Regions from separate parts of the Serratia surfactantfaciens genome, predicted to be linked through region 2. Evidence: predicted binding sites of a transcription regulator. Region 2 holds the regulator's gene; the other holds the start of a gene.
The links. The regulator LexA, encoded in region 2, represses DNA repair genes until DNA is damaged. The targets are predictions, from matches to a motif close to TNCTGTATGTACATACAGNA.
Positions count from the first base shown of each region.

Region 1: a site for LexA is predicted at 2,894-2,913, ahead of dinB (DNA polymerase IV). Genes of this name have one in related genera too.

Region 1 is NZ_CP016948.1:259,425-263,848, reverse strand. Features, by position in the region: gene pepD (beta-Ala-His dipeptidase) at 315-1,775, shown strand; gene dinB (DNA polymerase IV) at 1,817-2,878, opposite strand; gene ATE40_RS01170 (glycerophosphodiester phosphodiesterase family protein) at 3,062-3,958, shown strand; gene nqrM ((Na+)-NQR maturation NqrM) at 3,990-4,217, opposite strand; gene ATE40_RS01160 (FAD:protein FMN transferase) at 4,225-4,424, opposite strand, start outside.
Region 2 is NZ_CP016948.1:3,990,068-3,994,491, reverse strand. Features, by position in the region: gene plsB (glycerol-3-phosphate 1-O-acyltransferase PlsB) at 1-1,321, opposite strand, end outside; gene ATE40_RS18700 (diacylglycerol kinase) at 1,470-1,838, shown strand; gene lexA (transcriptional repressor LexA) at 1,941-2,549, shown strand; gene dinF (MATE family efflux transporter DinF) at 2,651-3,988, shown strand; gene ATE40_RS18685 (CsbD family protein) at 4,303-4,424, shown strand, end outside.

The sequences.
Region 1 (4,424 bases), 1.4 Mb from region 2:
AAGCGGCTTACTTTATAGTTCAGGGGAAAAAAGGTTGCGCGAGATTATAGAGACTGGCCGCGTTGAATTCCAGCTGTACCGAGGAAAACCTCGCGATTTCCGCCGCGCGGCTTTTCGGTGATTGATGCTGAAAAAGCGAACGTTCCCGCCGCGAAGCCGTGTGATCAAGCGCTTAAACCGCACAATACGGGGCGCGCGCCGCCGGAAATAAAGTGATATTCTCTGATGATCGTGCCACGACGCACAGATACCCGCTCACCTCAACCGCGCGGCACGCCCGTCCTGTCGGAGCCTGCCGTCACAGGAGACTTATAGTGTCTGAATTGTCTCAGCTTTCGCCACAGCCGCTGTGGGATATTTTCGCCAAGATCTGTTCTATCCCGCACCCTTCTTATCATGAAGAAGCGCTGGCGCAGCACATCCTCACCTGGGCCAAAGAGAAGAACCTGCACGCCGAGCGTGATCAGGTCGGCAATATCCTGCTGCGCAAGCCGGCCACCAAAGGCATGGAAAACCGCAAGCCGGTCGCGCTGCAGGCGCACCTGGACATGGTGCCGCAAAAGAATAACGACACCGTGCACGACTTCGCCAAGGATCCGATCCAGCCTTATATCGCCGGCGAGTGGGTGAAAGCGCGCGGCACCACGCTGGGCGCCGACAACGGCATCGGCATGGCCTCCGCCCTAGCGGTGCTGGCCGACGACAGCGTTGAGCACGGCCCGCTGGAAGTGCTGCTGACCATGACCGAAGAAGCCGGCATGGACGGCGCCTTCGGGCTGCAGCCGAACTGGCTGCAGGCGGACATCCTGATCAATACCGATTCCGAAGAAGAAGGCGAAATCTACATGGGTTGCGCCGGCGGTATCGACTTCATCACCACCCTGCCGCTGCAGCGCGAAGCGGTGCCGGCCGGTTACCAAACCCTGAAGCTGACCCTCAAGGGCCTGAAAGGCGGCCACTCCGGCGCCGAGATCCACGTCGGGCTGGGCAACGCCAACAAACTGCTGGCGCGCTTCCTGTTCGTCCATGCGGCGGCGCTGAACCTGCGCGTGCTGGATCTGAACGGCGGCACCCTGCGCAACGCCATTCCGCGTGAAGCCTCTGCGGTGGTTGCGGTGCCGGCGGACAAAGCCGACGCGCTGAAAGCGCTGAGCCAGGAGTTCCTGGCGGTGCTGCAGAACGAACTCTCCGCCAAAGAGAAGAACATCACCGTGCTGCTGGAGCCGACCACCAGCGCTTCGCAGGCGCTGAGCGCCGACAGCCAGCAGCGCTTCCTCGCGCTGCTGAACGGCACGCCGAACGGCGTGATCCGCATGAGCGACGCGGTAAAAGGCGTAGTGGAAACCTCGCTGAACGTCGGCGTGGTCACCACCAGCGAAAACGAAGCGGAAATCATCTGCCTGATCCGCTCTCTGATCGACAGCGGCAAAGACTACGTGGTCGAAATGCTGACCGCGCTGGGCCAGCTGGCCGGTGCCAAAGTGGCGCCGAAGGGCGGCTACCCGGGCTGGCAGCCGGACGCCGACTCACCGGTGATGCACCTGGTGCGCGAGCTGTATCAGGATCTGTTCGACAAGACGCCTAACATCATGGTGATCCACGCCGGCCTGGAATGCGGCCTGTTCAAAAAACCGTATCCAAACATGGATATGGTATCGATCGGGCCAACCATCACCGGCCCACACTCGCCGGATGAGCAGGTACATATCGAAAGCGTCGGTCTGTACTGGAAGCTGCTGACCTCGCTGCTGAAAGCGATCCCTGAGCGCGCGTAATCTGCGCGCTTAACGCAAAAAGCCGGCGATCGCCGGCTTTTTTATTCCCACGACAGCGCCAGCTGCCGCTCCAGCTGCGGATCGAGCAGCGTCACGTGCAGCCCCACCAGCCGCACGCCGCGCCCTTCACGCCGTTCGCGCCACGCCTGCCGCGCCACCGCCAGCAAATCCTGCTGATTCAGCACCGGGAACACGTGCTCCTGGGTGGTTTGCTGAAAATCCTGAAACTTCAGCTTCACGCCCTGCCGGGCGATGTGCAGATCCGGCTTCACCTTACGTAGCCGCATCTCCAGCTCGGGGTAGAGTTTGTCGATAATCAGCGTTTCGCAATCTTCCCAGTCGTGAATGTCTTCCGCCAGCGTGCGCTCCACGCCCACCGATTTACGCAGCCGCTCCGCCGAGATTTCGCGCCGATCGATGCCCTGACACCGCTCCCACAGCACCCGGCCGAACTTGCCGAAGCGCTTGAGCAGCTGCGCCAAATCGTATTGCTGCACGTCGGCGCAGGTGATAAGCCCCACTTCCTCCAGCCGTTTGGCGGTCACCTTGCCGACGCCGGGGATCTTGCTGAGCGGCAGCTGCTGCAAAAACGCCGGCACCTGCGCCGGGGTGATCACGTATTGCCCATTCGGCTTGTTCATCTCGGAAGCGATTTTGGCAAGAAACTTGATCGGCGCGACACCGGCCGACGCGGTGAGATTCAGCTCGTCGGCGATCGCCTGACGGATCTCCTGGGCGATCAGCGTCGCCGAGCCGTTGCATTGCGGGCTGTCGGTCACGTCGAGATAGGCTTCATCGAGCGACAGCGGCTCGATCAACGGGGTATAGCGGGCGAAGATTTCACGGATATGCAGCGAAGCCTCTTTGTAGGCCGCCATGCGCCCCGGCAGCAGGGTGAGATGCGGGCACAGCTTTAGCGCCATCGCCGTGGACATGGCGCTGTGTACGCCGTAGCGCCGCGCCGGGTAGTTGGCGGTGCTGATCACCCCGCGCCGATCGGCGCTGCCGCCAATCGCCAATGGGATATCGCGCAGGCTGGGATCGTCGCGCATTTCCACCGCCGCGAAGAAGCAGTCCATATCGACATGAATGATTTTACGCATCGCACCCTCCAGTAACACTGTATAAGTATACAGTCAAATACCGAAAGCTCAAGGCCGCAGGCTTCGATGAAAGCACCGCTTCCGTCAGATATTTCCGCGTTGTTAAAAAAGCTTAATTTTTCAATAGTATGATCTCCGCTATCCCGTGCGGCTCACCACAACGATAACGACAAGGTACTCTACATGATCAGATTTTCTCATTGGCTGCTGGCTTCCGCGCTGTCGCTGAGCGCGCTGGCGGCCAGCGCCGCCGCCGGTCACGCGCCGGCGATCGTCGCCCATCGCGGCGGCACCGCCGATGCGCCGGAAAACACCCGCATCGCCATCGAAACCGCGCTGAAAAACGGTGCCGACGCCGTTTGGATCACACTGCAAGAATCCAAAGACGGCGTCATCGTGCTGTATCGCCCCTCGGATCTGACGGCGCTGACCAACCGGCAGGGCCCGGTCTCTGCGTATACCGCCGCACAATTGGCCGAGACCGATGCCGGCTGGGCGTTCGCCAAAGGCGATGCGCATCCGTTCCGCGGCCAGGGCATCGGCATTCCGCGGCTGGACGAGGTGCTAAAAGCGTTTCCGCACGTCACCTTCTATCTGGACATCAAATCCCCGGACGCCGATCCGGCGCAGTTTGGCCAGGCGCTGCTGGCGACGCTGGAAAGCACCGACAGCCTGAACCGCACCCGCGTTTACTCTACCGACGCCAAATACCTGCAGGCGCTGCCGCCGGCCATCCCGCGCTTCGAAAGCCGCGACGAGACCCGCACGCTGCTGGCCAACGTCACCATGGCGCACCAGTGCGATGTCAAACCGGACAACCGACAGCCGCGCTGGTACGGGCTGGAGCTGAAGCGCGAGGTGGAAGTGGTAGAGAAGTACACCCTCGGCGAAGGGCGCTCGAAGGCGTTTCTGACCTGGGATAAAGAATCGATGGACTGTTTCCGCTCGCAGGGCCTGGCACACATCATTCTGTTCGGCGTCAACACGCCGCAGGAGTATCAGCAGGCGCTGGCGCTGGGCGCCGACGGCGTGATGGTCAACTCGCCGGCCGAGGCGAAAAGCTTCCGCAAGGCAAAATAAAAAACCCGGCCAAGGCCGGGTTTTCGCTTCGCTACAGAATGCGGTGCTTGTCCAACTGCTCGCGCCGCTGCGCCGCTTTGGCTTCGCGCTTTTTGCGCGCATCGCAGGGTTCCGGGCAGTCGCAGACTTTCTCCATCCCCAGCGCGGTGATGCCGCCGCAGCTGCCCTGCAGGCTTTTGCGTTTAAACACATAGCCCAGCGACATGCCGCCGACGATCAGCAGGAACAACACGAAGGTGGCGGCGAATACCGTCAACATAACAACCTCACGAACTCTTTTTCAGATAGGGTTTGAACGCATCCGAATAACGCTCCTCAAACCCGTCGGCGGTTTTCACGATCATGAACACCGGGATACCGAGCAGGTTGGCCAGCGCCATCCCGCGCTCCGGCCCCATTACGTTCAGGCCGGTGGACAGGCCGTCGGCGGTCATGCAGGTCGGGCTCAGCACGGTGATCGACACCA
Region 2 (4,424 bases):
CGCCGCGCAGCTCTTTGGCGTAGGTGCCCACTTCCATCACGTGCTCGTAACCGATGTAGATCGGCACCAGCGTAATCGGACGGGCGCCGCCGCGCAGCATCGCCTGGATGGTCATCGACAGGGTGCCGGTCTTCGGCTCCAGCAGACGACCGGTGCGGGAACGGCCGCCTTCCACGAAGTATTCCACCGAGTAGCCGCGGGTGAACAGCTCGCCGAGGTATTCGCGGAACACCGTCGAGTAGAGCTTGTTGCCCTTGAAGGTGCGGCGGATGAAGAACGCGCCGAGACGGCGGAAGATCGGACCGGCCGGCCAGAAGTTGAGGTTGATGCCCGCGGCGATGTGCGGCGGCACCAGGCCCTGGTGATACAGCACGTACGACAACAGCAGGTAGTCCATGTGGCTGCGGTGGCAGGGCACGTAGACGATCTCGTGCCCGTCCTGCGCCAGCTGGCGCACGCGCTCGGCGTTGGTGACGTTGATACCCTGATACAGCCGGTTCCAGGTCCAGCTCAACACGCGATCGGACAGACGCACGGTTTCGTAAGAGAAGTCGGCGGCGATCTCTTCCATCAGCGCGATAGCGTTCTGCTGGGCTTTCTCGTGCGAGATCTTCTTGCTGCGCGCTTCGTCCTCGACCGCTTTTTCGATCGCCTTTGACGCCAGCAGCTTGTTGAACAGATCCTGACGGGCCGGCAGGCTTGGGCCTACTGCGGCCAGGCGCTGACGCGAGAAGTGCATGCGCGCCACGCGCGCCAGTTTCTGCGCGATGGTTTTATCCGTGCCGTGCTCGGTGGCCATGCGGCGCAGCGAAACGGTGTTGGAGAAACGCACGAAGCTATCGCGGCCGAGCCACAGCACGGCGAAGAATTTCTGCACGCCATTCAACAGACGCAGGTGCGGCGTGCCGTGGCCTTCGCGGCCCGGCGAGCGGCCGAACATCACCGAAACTGGCAGCATCTGGATGTCGAGATCCGGATTGCTGCGATGCAGATCCAGATAGTCGTGGAACAGTTTTACCGACTCTTCTTTCGGGGTGTAATAGCGGAACACGCGCGGGCCGTCGTGAATGAACACGTAGCTCGGCAGCACGGTGCCGTCGATCTCCAGCGAGTCGAGCGGATCGGGCAGATCCTGCGCCAGGCACTGGGTGCGCAGCGTCAGCAAATCCGCCTTGGAATTGTAAGGCAAAACATACAAAATCGGCCGTGAGGGATCCAACCCTAGCTCGGTAACCGGATCTGATGGGATGACCTTACTTCTTACCAACAATTTAAGTGGTAAATTCAATAGTTTATAATAAATTTTACGCCAACCTGACATAACAACGTGAAGCCTCTTGTTAGCAATGCGCCGCAAGCATACCAGAAACCGGGTAGCAGATCTGTGGTGTTCGAAAACCGGGAGCCGTCAGCGCGGACTGTTCTAGACTCTTTTTATTATGACCGACCTCTGAGAAAGGCACGAAAACATGGCAAACCAAGCAACCGGCCTGACCCGCATCATCAAGGCCGCCGGCTATTCCTATAAAGGGCTTTCCGCCGCCTGGCAACACGAGGCGGCGTTCCGCCAGGAGCTGGTGGCGACCGTCCTGGCTATCATACTGGCTGTGTGGCTGGATGTGGGTGCGATAGCGCGCATTTTATTGATCGGATCGGTAGCGCTGGTGATGATCGTCGAGATCCTGAACAGCGCGATCGAGGCGGTGGTGGATCGCATCGGCAGCGAACATCACGAGCTGTCCGGCCGGGCCAAGGACATGGGATCGGCGGCGGTGTCGCTGGCGATCGTGCTGGCGCTGTTCGTTTGGGGCACGGTCTTATGGCAGCATTTCGGTTGACGAAAGGCGCCTACTGACTGATTTTTATTTATTCTTCGGTTCCCAATCCGCGCTTACCTGTATATACTCACAGCAAGACTGTATAAACAAACAGGGGGCGGAATGAAAGCACTAACTACCAGACAGCAAGAGGTCTACGATCTGATTCGTGATCATATTTCGCAAACGGGCATGCCGCCAACGCGTGCCGAGATCGCGATGCGTCTGGGGTTCCGCTCGCCTAACGCCGCCGAAGAACATCTGAAGGCGCTGGCGCGCAAAGGGGTGATTGAAATCGTCTCCGGCGCGTCGCGCGGCATCCGCCTGCTGATGGAAGAAGAGGAAGGCCTGCCGCTGATCGGCCGCGTCGCCGCCGGCGAGCCGCTGCTGGCGCAGCAGCACATCGAAGGGCACTACCAGGTGGATCCTTCCCTGTTTAAACCGAGCGCCGATTTCTTGCTGCGGGTGAACGGCATGTCGATGCGCGACATCGGCATCCTGGATGGCGATCTGCTGGCGGTGCACAAAACGCAAGACGTGCGCAACGGCCAGGTCGTGGTGGCGCGCATCGAAGACGAAGTGACGGTCAAGCGCCTGAAAAAACACGGCAACGTGGTTGAGCTGCTGCCGGAGAACAACGAATTCCAACCGATCGTGGTCGATCTGCGTCAGCAGAATTTCACTATCGAAGGGCTGGCGGTTGGCGTGATCCGCAACGGCGACTGGATTTAAACGCCGCGCCATCCGTACCGCTCCCTGTATCAATCGCCCCTGTTCTGGGGCGTTTTTGTTTCTGACTTTGCCCTTCGCCACTGTTACGGGAACATCTCATCATGCGTTTGATTTCCGCCTTCACCAGCGACACCGATAAAGCCCTGTGGCGCCTGGCATTGCCGATGATTTTCTCCAATATCACCGTGCCGCTGCTCGGACTGGTGGACACTGCGGTGATTGGCCACCTCGACAGCCCCATTTATCTGGGGGGCGTGGCGATCGGTGCGGTGGCGACCAGCTTTCTGTTCATGCTGCTGCTGTTCCTGCGCATGAGCACGACCGGCCTGGCGGCACAGGCGCTGGGGGCGCAGAACCCCCAGGCGCTGGCGCGCGCGTTTATGCAACCGCTGCTGCTGGCGCTGTTGGCCGGGGTGGCGATCGTCCTGCTGCGCTACCCGCTGATCGAACTGGCGCTGCAGATCGTCGGCGGCAATGCCGACGTGCTGGAACAGGCGCGGCGTTTTCTTGAGATCCGCTGGCTGAGCGCTCCGGCGGCGCTGGCCAATCTGGTGCTGCTGGGCTGGTTGCTCGGCGTGCAGTATGTGCGTGCGCCGGTGATCCTGCTGATCGTCGGCAACCTGCTGAACATTGTGCTGGATATCTGGCTGGTGATGGGCCTGGGCTGGAACGTGCGGGGAGCGGCGGCGGCGACCGCCATCGCCGAATACGCCACGTTGCTGCTCGGCCTGTGGCTGGCGTGGCGGGTGATGCGCCTGCGCGGCATCACCTTGCCGATGCTGTGTGAGGCTTGGCGGGGCGATCTGCGCCGCCTGCTGGCGCTCAACCGCGACATCATGTTGCGCTCATTGTTGCTGCAACTGTGTTTTGCGTCGCTGACCATCTTCGGCGCTCGCTTGGGGAGCGATGTCGTGGCGGTCAACGCGGTATTGATGAATCTGCTGACGTTCACCGCTTATGCGCTCGACGGCTTCGCTTATGCGGTGGAGGCCCATTCGGGCCACGCCTACGGCGCTCGGGACGACAGCCAGCTGCGCAAGGTGTGGCACGCGGCCTGTCGGCAGGCGGGGCTGGTCGCGTTGGCCTTTGGCCTGACCTATGCCGTCATCGGCCAGCAGATCGTGGCGGCGTTGACCTCTTTGCCGGAGCTGCGTGCGTTAGCCGCCCACTATTTACCTTGGCAGGTCATCCTGCCGCTGGTCGGCGTGTGGTGCTATTTGCTGGACGGCATGTTTATCGGCGCCACGCGCGGCGCCGAGATGCGCAACAGCATGGCGGTGGCCGCGGCGGGATATGGTATTGCGCTGTTCAGCGTGCCGCTGCTCGGTAACCATGGGCTCTGGCTGGCGTTGGCGGTGTTTTTGGCGCTGCGCGGCTTGGCGTTGGGCTGGATCTGGCACCGTCACCAGCTGCGTGGCAGTTGGTTTACTGCACGCTAGTCCAGAAACTTTGTTGGGTAATAAATTAGATTTTTTTATGCTTTCATTCATGTTTACTTACATGTTTTCGGTCCGGGCCTGTTCACGTTAGCTTCTTGTTTGTTGGCATTTTTTGTTTTTATTTTATTTATTAATGGTTTTTTATACTGGTTTTTTTATTTTAATTTATTTTTTTGACTAGAATTAGTCTTGTGGCTGGCGAATGAATGGGCGTGATTACCCTTAAGGTGAGGGCGTAATCAGCCAGAAATATTTCTGGTTAACCCCGGCCGGTTACAGGGATCGCTGATTCACCACAGGTTAACGGAGAGACTATGAATAAAGATCAAGCCGACGGTAACTGGAAGCAGCTTAAAGGCAAAGTGAAGGAAAAATGGGGCAAGCTGACCGATGACGATCTGACGGTCATCGAAGGGAAACGCGAACAGCTGGTCGG